DNA from 4 places in the Priestia sp. JNUCC 25 genome. Region 3 is predicted to be linked to each of the others. Evidence: riboswitches for the same ligand, from Rfam matches in the RefSeq annotation. Region 3 holds a riboswitch; each other region holds the start of a gene.
The links. Region 3 has a riboswitch for S-adenosylmethionine ahead of metK (methionine adenosyltransferase). Riboswitches for the same ligand answer to the same signal wherever they lie in the genome.

Region 1 (3,137 bases), 880 kb from region 3:
GCCGCCGTTGCCGATTCCAAACACAATCATTAATAATCCAACGGCAATCATTAATACAATCGCTAAAATTTTAATAAGTGCAAACCAAAATTCCAGTTCACCATATGCCTTAACAGCTAAGAAGTTAACCGTTGTCATGATAACAAGCGCCGATAACGCCCAAATCCAGTTTGGTACATCCGGATACCAATACCCCATATAAATACCAACGGCTGTAATTTCAGCCATACATGTTACAACCCATAAAAACCAGTAGTTCCAACCTGTTAAATAACCGGCAAGCGGCCCTAAGTAGTCGCGTGCGTACTTACTGAATGAACCTGCAACAGGTTTTTGAATCGCCATTTCTCCAAGTGCTCTCATAATAAAAAACATAATCATTCCGCTAAATCCGTACGCCAATAATATTCCCGGTCCTGCTAATTTAATAGCAGATGCAGATCCAAGAAACAGTCCTACCCCTATGGCTGCTCCTAAGGACATCAGCGTCACATGTCTTTCTTCTAACCCGCGTTTCAATTCTTTCCCCTGAGTTTTCCCCTGCATAAACGTCTCCCCTTTTTCCAATCTGTCAAAACGAGATGAACACAGCCTTTTTTGTTAGCGCTTTCATATAAGTTTGTGCTAAAAGACAGCTAGGCTGTATATTTGTATTCTATCACCTTTCTCTCATTTTTCTTTTGTCGAAAAACAAAAAAATTATCTTATCATTTTGTTTAAACGCACAATTAGACATAGACCCTGCTATTTTAATATGTATTTATTATTGCACTTAAGCAATAGTATTTTAAAAAAATAGAAAAACGCCGACTCAACTCCGTCAGCGCATCGTTCATTTTATGCTTTTTTATAAAAACTAGCATTTATCTCGCGGGTTCAAAAGTTTTACAGCCAGGTTCTTCCGTTTCAGAAACATGGTGACTACTTTCAGGACTCACAACGTAAATGGACTCTGCACTGCATTTATTTCCGGATTTCCAATACATGCACTCATTCACTTCACATAATACACCTTGGGCCACTGTTATCCCTCCTTTGCTTGTCTTATCTATTTACTACCCGAAATATAACGATTCTAACATTTTCACGCAAAAAAACCGCTTGTTTATCAAGCGGATCTTTTTATTGCGTGTGTTCAACATACTGTTTTTTAGCTAAATATAACTCACGGCTCAGCGTGATCCGCCGTTCTCTCAAGTGCCTTAATTTAGTCTGAAATTGTTCGTTAGTTGGCTCTTTTTGAATCAAGCGATACGTAAAAGAAATATCTTCATTTAACTGTTTAAAATCTTCCCATATCTCTTGAACTAGGGCGGATTGTTTTTCTTCAAATGAACGATTTTGCTGCGTTTTTAGCGCCGCTAAAGTTTCCTGCTGCCACGTTTCGTCTTTTATTTCTTTGGCTAATAAGTATAGATCTAAATAATCATCAGTGCTTAACGCTGTTTGTCTACTGTTCAATGTCCTCACCTTTTCTATACGAAATGTTTCTTCCTAAGAAGAGGATTTCATCATAGAAAAAGATTCCTCTTCTTATCTGTCAGAGCTAGGCTATGCTGGAATTAGCACCATTCAATAATTGTGGTTGCTGAGGCTTCAAAGGGCCAGTCCCTCCACCTCTCTAGATAAGAATATTTCGTTTTTAAATTATTTCTGACTATTCTAATATGTTTTATAGGTTACGTCAATAGCTTTTCAATAAAAAGAAAAAAGAAGTAAAATATGGTATGATTTCATAAAGGATGGTGAGCACATGAAACGATATATGTTATCTGCTTTTTTGGGAAGCTTGCTGCTGCTTCTTACTATTGCTTTTTCATCTACTTTCCATATTGCAATTGTCAAAACAACGGGAAGCATCGGAGGAATTATTTTAGCTGCGGCAGCTTTAGTTATGAACGCGCTTGAAGATCCCCCTTCCTCAGATAATACAGGTGAAGGAGCCGTTGAAGTACTAGATAAAGGAGCCGTTTGGGCTACTTATTTACTTTTACTTTCACTGCCAAACCTCATCGCGTGTATAACATCTTATGTTTTATGGACTCGCTGATATTCACCAACGTTACGGACGTTTTACCATCTGTAAGGTCATTGATATTTGTTTATCTACAAATCCAAGGTCACGATACACATGCTGTGCAAAATTCCCAGCATGAACGCTGAGTCTGATTTCAGGGTATCCTTTGATAGACAATTCATCAATTGCTTTTTGTATTAACGGCTTGGCTAAACCTTGCCCGCGGTATTCCGGTACAACATATAATTCGTAGATAAAGCCAATTTCTTCTTTTGAAAAGAAGTCGGTAGATGGGCCGATAAGAACCCAGCCTGCGAGTTTATTTTCTTGTCTTGAAACTAAATAATAACAGCCTTTTTCAAAGGCACTACCAACTAGTTCATTTACGCGTTCAGCTGACGGATGAAACTGCTTCATTGTTCCTTCAAACAGCGCATCAGCAGATTTCGTCCGAATTTCCTGTAATTCTTCTTCAGTAGCTTTTGCAATCATTATCGATCTCTCCTTTCGTGTTCGTTTTCTACATGCGAGGATAAATTCCTGCAAAATAAAAGTCTTCGCCTAGGCGAAGACTTTTATTTAAATTCAAAATGCTCTTGATGATTACCTTGTTCGTCCGTCCAGTTGATCATGATGTCTAAGCTTGCCGCTTTTCCAGGAACAGCAAAATTCGCATAGCGAAAACGCTGACCGCTTTTGCTTAAGTTAGACCTTTCAATAGGAGAAAACAAGCTGTATTTCGCCTTATTTTTTCCTTCGTGCCGAAAAGCTTGGACCTGCACGCGCTCTACGTCTTTTCCAATGTTTTCAACGGTTAATCCATATGTATGATAGACGTTATTTTTCCACTTTAGCTGATTATCTCCCGTCATGCTCGCTTTTGTCAGTTCAACCGACCATTGTTCAGATGATTTCTTCATTGGAAGCTTCTCAATCGAAAGAGCGCTGACATGAATGGCTGCAAAAGCAAGCCAGACAAAACAAAAAGTGCTGACTGTATAAAATAGTCTTTTCATAGATTTTGATCTCCTTAGAAATTTTAGTAGTAGCATTTCCTGTTCACTTAAAAATTATGATAAACGCTTTAACAAAAAAAAGCCTCTCCATTTAGGAGAAGCTT
Region 2 (3,137 bases), 1.6 Mb from region 3:
TTGTTTCATCATCGCACACCTTCTCAAAAAATTCTTGAAATTCTAGTCACAAATAATATATTGTAATACTCAACTTGTAAAGTCATTTTTTTCAACTACTAAAAAAAGGACGGATGATAAAGTGAGTGTAAAAATTACGTGTTTGCAGCTTGATATTGCGTTTGGAAACCCAACTAAAAACCGAAAATATATCGAACAAAAAATGACGGAAGCCCTGAAAGAAAACCCTGATATCCTTGTGCTTCCGGAGCTATGGGATACAGCTTATGATTTGACGCGGCTAGACGAAATTGCAGATGATGAAGGGCAGCAAGCCAAGCAATTAATCTCTCAGTTTGCTAAAACAAACGAAGTAAATATTGTGGCAGGTTCGATTGCAAAAAAAACAGAGCAAGGCGTCACGAATACGATGTATATTTTTGACCGAAAAGGTCGTGAAGTATCAGAATACAGTAAACTGCACTTATTTAAATTAATGGATGAACACCTCTATCTCGAAGCAGGAACAGCAAAAAATCTTTTTACACTTGAACAGTCACTGTGCGCAGGAGTTATTTGTTACGATATTCGTTTTCCAGAGTGGATTCGGGTTCATACTAGCAGCGGAGCAGAAGTCTTGTTTGTTGTCGCTCAGTGGCCGGCTCCAAGACTTGCCCACTGGAAAGCCCTGCTCATTAGCCGTGCAATCGAAAATCAATGCTATGTAATTGCGTGTAATCGTGTAGGCCAAGATCCTAATAACACATTTGCCGGACATTCCTTAGTCATCGATCCGTGGGGAGAAATAATCGCTGAAGCTGGCGATAGCGAAGAACTTTTAAGTGCTGACGTTAACCTGGAACTTGTAAAAGAAATTCGTAAACAAATTCCTGTCTTTACAGATCGCCGCACAGAATTTTATTAATTATATATTGACAGCCGTTTTTTTGCATGATACGATTTTCACCAGATATCATAAAATATTCAAACAAATCAAAATTGAATAAGTAATCGTACTCTTATCAAGAGTTGGCTGAGGGATTTGGCCCTGTGAAGCCCAGCAACCGACCGTCATTCCATCCTAAGATGGATCACACCCGTAAAACATGTTTTACAAAGGCACGGTGCTAATTCCAACAGAAAGTAATTCTTTCTGGCAGATAAGAGGTTTGAACACTACAATCAAGCCTCTTTCCAACGAAAGAGGCTTTTATATTTTCTAAAATTATAAAAGCCTCCATATATTCTTAAACCTATTAACTTAGTAAACAAATCAGTTTAATAAACTATGGAGGGATTCCGATGTCAACAACAAAAACAGAGAAGTATCAGCCTTTAACAGAAATTTCAGCAATCAAACTTGTGAAAAAGCTAGGTCTTTTTGATGCCACAGAAGCGCTGACTGCCCGTGAAATTGGTGACGGCAACTTAAATCTCGTCTTTCACATCATAAATGATCAAACGAATAAATCCATTATCGTCAAACAAGCACTTCCCTATGCAAAAGTTGTAGGCGAAAGCTGGCCTCTATCATTGAACCGTGCCACAATTGAAAGCAATGCGCTCAAGCAATTTGGTGCATTTACGCCAGAACTTGTGCCCGCTGTTTATTACCACGATGAAACGCTTGCTGTTACGGTCATGGAAGATCTGTCTCATTTAACGATTTCTCGCGCCGGACTTATTCAAGGTGAAAGTTATCCTCTGCTCTCACAGCATATCGGTTCTTTTTTAGGACATATTGCGTTCAAAACGTCTGATTTCGCCTTAAAGCCTCAGGATAAAAAAGAAGAAGTTGTTAAGTACAGCAACCCGGACTTATGCAATATTACGGAAGATTTAGTGTTTACAGATCCTTTTTTTGATATTGATACAAATGAATTTGAAAAAGCACTGCGTCCTGATGTAGAAGAATTGTGGAATGATGGTGATGTAAAGCTACAAGCAGCAAAATTAAAATATAAATTTTTAACAAATGCGCAAACCCTAATCCACGGTGATTTACATACAGGCAGCATCTTTGCTAGCAGTCAAGAAACGAAAGTGATTGATCCAGAGTTTGCTTTTTACGGTCCGTTTGGATTCGATTTAGGGCAATTTGTTGCGAATTTATTTTTAAATGCTCTTTCTCGAGAAACAAATCGCGAACCGTTATTTGCACACATTACGAACACATGGAACGTATTCAAAGATACCTTTACTGCGCTTTGGCATTCTGAAAACACTGAACCTTTCGCTAAAGATGAGCGCTTATTACATGAAATTTTAACGCAAACGTGGCAAGATGCTGTTGGATATGCAGGATGTGAAATCATTCGACGTACGATTGGCTTAGCTCACGTGGCGGACTTAGACGAAATTTCTTCAGAGGAAAGAAAAATTAACGCTAAACGTACTGCGTTAAAAATTGGACGTTATTTGCTTCTGCACCAACAAGACGTTTCACCAAATGAATTTGAACATTTACTTCGATAACCAATAATGTACACAATGAAAGGATCGGTATCAGCATGACAAATACACTATCACTTCCGCGCTCAGTGGAATGGAATGAATCATATATTACTTTATTAGATCAGCAGCAGCTTCCTGGCAAAGTTGAATATATTAAGCTGCAAACCATTAAAGACGTATGGGATGCTACCACTACCTTGAAAGTACGCGGAGCCCCTGCAATTGGCATTACGGCGGCTTTTGGTCTTGCTCTTTCTGCGCTTAGCTATGACACAGATTCAGTCAAGGAATTTAACAAAAAGCTAGCTCTTGATCAACAGTATTTAGCTAGTTCACGCCCTACTGCCGTCAATTTATTTTGGGCATTGGAGCGCGTAGCGAAAAGCGCTGAATCCGCTTCGTCCGTTAATGAAGCTAAAACAAAAGTTGTTCATGAAGCTATTCAAATTCAAGTAGAAGATGAAGAAACGTGCTACCGAATTGGAGATCATGCTCTTTCTTTATTTAAAAAGAAAGATAAAATCATGACAATATGTAATGCTGGTTCAATTGCTACAGCTTATTATGGAACAGCATTAGCACCTTTTCACTTGTCTAAGCAGCGCGATATTCCGCTTGAAGTATTTGCCTGTGAAACAAGACCCGTTCTTCAAGGTTCTCGCTTAACAGCATGGGAACTTCAGCAGTCGGGAGTGGACGTGACG
Region 3 (3,137 bases):
CAGCACGGGCGAAACGGCTACCTTTGCAAACCTCACTCCTTAGAAGAATTCAGTTCGGCTATTACAGATTTACTCGATGATTTGCATCAGCGTCTTCACTTTGGCCATGCAGCGAGACAATACGCTCTTACTCAATCATGGGACGCCATTTTTCAGCATTTGCTTTCAGAATATGAAAGTGTCGTAGAAAAATCTGCTGCAGGTATTCAATGGGCATAAAAAAATCTCCGTTTTCACGGAGATTTTTTTATTATTTAGCTAAAGCTTGAGTTTTTAATGCTTCCGCTTTGTCTGTGAACTCCCAAGGAAGCTCCACATCCGTACGACCAAAGTGGCCGTAAGCTGCTGTTTGCTTATAAATTGGGCGACGTAAATCAAGCATTTTAATGATGCCTGCTGGACGTAGGTCAAAGTTTTTGCGTACTACGTCTACTAGTACTTCTTCAGAAACTTTTCCTGTACCGAATGTATCAATTGAAATAGATACTGGTTGTGCAACACCAATTGCATATGCTAGTTGTACTTCACATTTATCAGCAAGATCAGCTGCTACAATGTTTTTCGCAACATAACGAGCTGCATAAGCTGCTGAACGGTCTACTTTTGTTGCGTCCTTACCAGAGAATGCACCGCCGCCGTGACGAGCATATCCGCCGTAAGTATCAACGATAATTTTACGACCAGTTAAACCAGCATCTCCTTGAGGACCGCCGATTACGAAACGTCCTGTTGGGTTAATGAAATACTTTGTATTTTCATCAATTAACTCGTTTGGAACAACTGGATTAATAACATATTCTTTTAAGTTACGTTGAATTTGCTCTAACGTTACTTCTGGGTGATGCTGGGTTGAAATAACAATTGTATCGATGCGAACAGGTTTGTTGTTTTCATCATATTCAACTGTTACTTGTGTTTTACCATCCGGGCGAAGGTAAGGAAGAATTTCTTCTTTACGTACTTCTGTTAGACGGCGAGCAAGTTTATGAGCTAATGAAATTGGAAGAGGCATTAATTCTTTTGTTTCGTTACATGCATAACCAAACATTAACCCTTGGTCTCCAGCTCCGATTGCTTCGATTTCTTCATCTGACATTTGACCTTCACGTGCTTCTAACGCTTGGTCTACACCAGCAGCGATATCAGCTGACTGCTCGTCGATAGATGTTAATACTGCACAAGTTTCAGCATCAAATCCGTATTTTGCACGAGTATAGCCAATTCCTTTAATTGTTTCACGAACTGTTTTAGGAATATCCACGTAAGTAGAAGTTGTAATTTCACCACTTACTAAAACTAAACCAGTTGTTACGCTTGTTTCACAAGCAACACGAGCATTTGGATCCTTTGCTAGGATAGCATCAAGAATTGAGTCAGAAATTTGGTCACAAATTTTATCGGGATGTCCCTCTGTAACAGATTCTGACGTGAACAGACGACGTTGTGTTGACATCAGTTTTCCTCCTTATAAATACGATACATTGTGATACGGTACTCATTCCCTTATTTTCACTACACGTTAAAAAATATAAAAAAACCTTTCCTTGTATCGAGGAAAGGTATCAAATTCTACATAAGCCTTTCACTCTTATCGATCAAGGTTGTGCCCTTGCATCAGGTTAGCACCTTATCGTCTACACAAAAAAATGACGATGGTTGCTGGGTTTCATAGGGCCTGTCCCTCCACCAGCTCGGGATAAGAGAGTATCCGTTCAAGGACATATAATACATGAAAAAGCGCTTCACTGTCAACAACATTCAAATGGAAATCATCTCTTTATGTTTGAATCTGTTTTAATGTAACATACTCAAATTCCGAAATAGTACATCTTATTAAGAATCATCACTAAGTTTAGTTAATAAGACAGATCAAAATGAGGCTTTCACTTAAAATAGCTTCACTTTTTTTGCTCCTATCACATATACATGTGTCTAAAATAGGTATAACGTACATTTTTTTATAATAAACAAACATTTTTAGTTAAATAGTATAGAATAATTAAATAAATGTGTTATACTAATTATAAATTTCAAACATTAATGAATAAATAATAGCTAAAAAAGGAAGGTAGTGCACATGAGTACTGTTGATATGTCTATCGAATTAAATGGTTTGCTTCAATTAAAAACAACAAAACACCAATTATCTGTTCCACAACTTGTTGAAAAAATTCTAGCTCGACGCGAAGGAACGCTGACTTCTACAGGTGCTGTGTCAGTCGAAACCGGAAAATATACAGGTCGCTCTCCTTTAGATAAATTTATTGTAAGCGATGCTGTGTCTTCAAAAACGGTTGAATGGGGACCTGTCAATCAGCCAATTTCTGCTCAGCGATTCGATGCGCTATACAAAAAAGTCTTAACCCACTTAAAGAAGCAGGATGAACTTTTTGTTTTTAATGGATATGCTGGAGCTGATAAAAAGTATCAGTTACCAATTCAAGTAGTTAATGAATTTGCATGGCATAACCTATTCGCTCAGCAGTTATTCATTCGCCCTTCAGCCGAACAAAAAACAAATGATGATGTGAAGCCGTTTACAATTGTAGCAGCTCCAACGTTCAAAGCTGATCCTGAAACAGACGGGACGAATTCTGAAACCTTCATTATTCTTTCGTTAGAGCGACGCATCGTGCTAATTGGAGGAACTGAATACGCTGGTGAAATGAAAAAATCTATTTTCTCAGTGATGAACTTCTTGCTTCCTCAAAACAATATTCTATCCATGCACTGTTCTGCTAACGTAGGAGAAGAAGGTGACGTTGCATTATTCTTTGGTTTATCTGGAACGGGTAAAACAACGCTTTCTGCTGATGCAAACCGTCGTTTAATCGGAGATGACGAGCACGGTTGGTCAAGCTCTGGTGTATTTAATATTGAAGGAGGATGCTACGCGAAGTGCATTCAGCTTTCCGAAGAAAAAGAACCGCAAATTTTCAATGCAATTCGCTTCGGCGCCGTACTGGAAAATGTAGTGTTAAATCAAAATACGAAAGTAGCAGATTACAATGATAATAGTTTAACAGAGAATACTCGTGCCGCTTATTCAATTGACTCTATTGATAATACGGTATTGCCAAGCGTTGCTGGGCACCCTACAGCTATTGTCTTTTTAACTGCTGATGCCTTCGGCGTCT
Region 4 (3,137 bases), 1.8 Mb from region 3:
AGATGCTATGTCAAATTCAGCACAGACGTTTACCGGGTTTGATAATGAAGGTACTTTAGAGTTGTATAGAGGCAAGACATTTGCTAGTACTTTATCATTACTGAAAAGTAAATATGTTCAAATAAATCAAGGGGGTCCTGAGAAAAAAGCAGGCCAGCTCCTTGACGTATTAGGTTCGTCAGAGTCTGCTTACCTTGTATTACTGTCGGAAGATGATGGTATCGTCTATATCAATGTTGAACATGTAAAAAGTATAAGTGAATATCAAAACAATAATAACAATAATAACAATAATAACATTCAAATGAATAATCAATTTGCTACAAATCAGGAACCAACTTATATGAAATCAAAAAACTTTAATAATTTATTTACTCATCTATCACACAAATGGGTATCGATCAACGGCGGCGGTCCAGAAGCTGTAGAAGGTGTATTGGTGCAAAGTCGGAATGGTACTTTTACCCTTGTTCAGGACAATCAAGTATTACGCTTACAGCCAAGACATGTTAAAACCATTTGTGTAGGAGCAAAAGGATCTTTTAAACAAAATAATAATCAAGATGATGAGCAGAAAGAGGAAAATACAAATACTGAAGACGGAGGATCAACGGAAGGCGTTCCAGAAGGTCGTACAGGAAGAAGCCGCCGCACAGGTTCACACTCGTCAGGAAAAAGCCGCCGCACAGGTTCACACTCGTCAGCGTCAAGAGAGCAAGTCATCCAAACAAAAAATTATCGTTGGAAAGCATAATGAATAAGAACAAAAAAGGTGCTTATAAAGCACCTTTTCTGTCATATAGGAAAGAGGGAGGAGAATGAGTATAAATCGTTATATTAATAAAATTGTAGAAGTAGATATTTCAGGGAAAACTAATTTTATTGGCAGACTTGTTGACTTAGGGTTAGATGTCATGATTTTGTATAATGGACATGATTATTTGTATATTCCTCTTTTACACATGCATCGTTTGCGAGAAGTATCAGAAGAAGACTATACGGTTTTACGTGAAATAGAAGAGAACTTGATAGAAGAAAGTCAGCGAATTTCTTATCGTAATATTTTACAGCAGGCAAAAGGGAAATTTATTGAAATTTATGTAACGGGAGGGAAATCATTGCATGGCTATATCACAAGCGTGCTGAATGATTATCTTGTGTTTTATTCTCCAGTGTATAAAAATGTCTTTGTTTCTCTACATCATTTGAAATGGCTTACCCCTTACAGTAATGAGTTAACCCCTTATTCTTTAAGTGACAAAGAGCTCCCGGTAAGGCCCGCCTCTGCACCTTTTGTCAGAAACTTTGAAGAGCAGCTTAAAAAATATGAAAATCAACTGGTCGTATTAGATTTAGGGGATCAATCAGAAAAAATTGGCGTACTTAAAGAAGTTTCTAATAATATTGTTGAACTAATTACGGCAAATGGAGAAAGTATGTATTGGAAGTTAGCTCACGTAAAATCTGTGCACTTGCCTTAGAAAAAGAGACCTGGCTGTCGTCTCTTTTTTTTATGTGCTTATCAGGACAAGTATATTGAATAAACAAATGAGATGATTTGAATTTTTTAGAAAATTATGTTGACAATAAAGAAAATCTTTATTAAAGTTATTAACAACAAATGTTAACCACCAACAATTATATAGAACTCTTATCAAGAGTGGCGGAGGGACTGGCCCTGCGATGCCCGGCAACCATCAAATGAAACATTCATTTGAACGGTGCTAATTCCTGTGGAACATCAGTATTGTTCTAACAGATGAGAGAAATCGTGTATAAACGAACACTCTTCCATCTGTGAAGAGTGTTTTTTATTTTGAGTTAAGGAGAGAAATAGATGAAAATTGAAACTTTATTAGTTCGTTCAGGAGTAGGTCGCGACCCTTCAACAGGTTCTATTACAACACCCATTTATCAAGCATCAACATTTGCTCATCCTGCTTTAGGGCAAAGTACAGGATTTGACTATGCACGTACGGCAAATCCTACTCGTACAGCATTGGAAGAAGCAATTGCTGCTTTAGAAAAAGGAGAAGTAGGAGTAGCATTTGCTTCAGGAATGGCGGGCGTAATGGCAGTTTTAGCACTATTTAAAAACGGAGATCATTTAATTGTATCAGAAGATTTATACGGAGGAACGTACCGAGTACTAAATGAAATCTTTTCAGAGCAAGGAATTACTGTTTCGTACGTCAACACAGCCCATCTCGAGCAAGTAAAAGATGCGCTTCGTCCCAACACGAAAGCTTTATTTATTGAAACACCTACAAATCCAATGATGCACGTGACTGATTTGCCCGAAGCAATTGCGTTAGCTAAACAGCATGATTTGCTTACTATCGTTGACAATACATTCATGTCCCCTTACTATCAGCGTCCTTTAGAGCTTGGAGCAGATATTGTGATACATAGTGCGAGCAAATACATTGGGGGGCATAATGATGTAGTTGCTGGTCTTGTAGTCGCTCGATGTAGTAGCTTAGGAGAGAAAATTCGTTTTTATCAAAATGCAGCTGGGGCAATCTTAGGTCCACAAGATAGCTGGTTGTTGTTGCGCGGTGTTAAGACGCTAGCGCTTCGTATGGAAAAGCATAACGAAAACGCACTGGAAATTGCAAATTGGCTTACTGCTCATGATCTCGTAGAAAAAGTGTATTACCCTGGTCTTGAAACACATCCAGGCTATGAAATCATGAAGAAACAAGCGACTGGATTTGGAGGCATGATTTCTTTTGCTGTCTCACACCCTGACATCGTGTCCACGCTTTTGGAAAATGTTAAAGTTATTACATTTGCAGAAAGCTTAGGAGGCGTGGAAAGTTTAATGACATTCCCAGCTCGTCAAACACACGCTGATATTCCCGAGGAAATTCGAAATCGTGTTGGAGTAACAAACTGTTTACTGCGATTATCAGTTGGAATTGAGCACGCAGATGATTTAATTAAAGATTTGAAGGAGGCATTTGATGCATACCAACAATAATAAACATAGATTCGGTACGAACTTAATTCATGCAAATACAGGAATTGACGGTCATTTTGGAGCGGTTAACGTACCTATTTATCAGGTATCTACATTTAACCAAGAAGATGAGACGAACAACGGCCGCTATGACTATTCTCGTTCAGGAAATCCA

Region 1: it holds a riboswitch for S-adenosylmethionine, as region 3 does, so the genes downstream of both, JNUCC25_RS19915 (hypothetical protein) here and metK (methionine adenosyltransferase) in region 3, are expected to answer to the same signal.
Region 2: it holds a riboswitch for S-adenosylmethionine, as region 3 does, so the genes downstream of both, mtnK (S-methyl-5-thioribose kinase) here and metK (methionine adenosyltransferase) in region 3, are expected to answer to the same signal.
Region 4: it holds a riboswitch for S-adenosylmethionine, as region 3 does, so the genes downstream of both, JNUCC25_RS07130 (trans-sulfuration enzyme family protein) here and metK (methionine adenosyltransferase) in region 3, are expected to answer to the same signal.

What each region holds. Positions count from the first base shown of each region.
Region 1 is NZ_CM132211.1:3,778,654-3,781,790, forward strand. It holds gene alaP (alanine permease AlaP) at 1-546, opposite strand, end outside; gene JNUCC25_RS19910 (DUF1540 domain-containing protein) at 864-1,022, opposite strand; gene JNUCC25_RS19915 (hypothetical protein) at 1,123-1,461, opposite strand; SAM riboswitch class I at 1,531-1,632, opposite strand; gene JNUCC25_RS19920 (hypothetical protein) at 1,754-2,050, shown strand; gene JNUCC25_RS19925 (GNAT family N-acetyltransferase) at 2,063-2,509, opposite strand; gene JNUCC25_RS19930 (hypothetical protein) at 2,593-3,033, opposite strand.
Region 2 is NZ_CM132211.1:1,231,807-1,234,943, reverse strand. It holds gene JNUCC25_RS06305 (pyridoxal phosphate-dependent aminotransferase) at 1-9, opposite strand, end outside; gene JNUCC25_RS06300 (carbon-nitrogen family hydrolase) at 122-904, shown strand; SAM riboswitch class I at 996-1,146, shown strand; gene mtnK (S-methyl-5-thioribose kinase) at 1,282-2,454, shown strand; gene mtnA (S-methyl-5-thioribose-1-phosphate isomerase) at 2,490-3,137, shown strand, end outside.
Region 3 is NZ_CM132211.1:4,657,759-4,660,895, forward strand. It holds gene JNUCC25_RS24390 (glycosyltransferase family 4 protein) at 1-219, shown strand, start outside; gene metK (methionine adenosyltransferase) at 251-1,453, opposite strand; SAM riboswitch class I at 1,586-1,703, opposite strand; gene pckA (phosphoenolpyruvate carboxykinase (ATP)) at 2,078-3,137, shown strand, end outside.
Region 4 is NZ_CM132211.1:1,393,759-1,396,895, forward strand. It holds gene JNUCC25_RS07120 (hypothetical protein) at 1-754, shown strand, start outside; gene JNUCC25_RS07125 (hypothetical protein) at 819-1,481, shown strand; SAM riboswitch class I at 1,649-1,766, shown strand; gene JNUCC25_RS07130 (trans-sulfuration enzyme family protein) at 1,838-2,983, shown strand; gene JNUCC25_RS07135 (trans-sulfuration enzyme family protein) at 2,967-3,137, shown strand, end outside.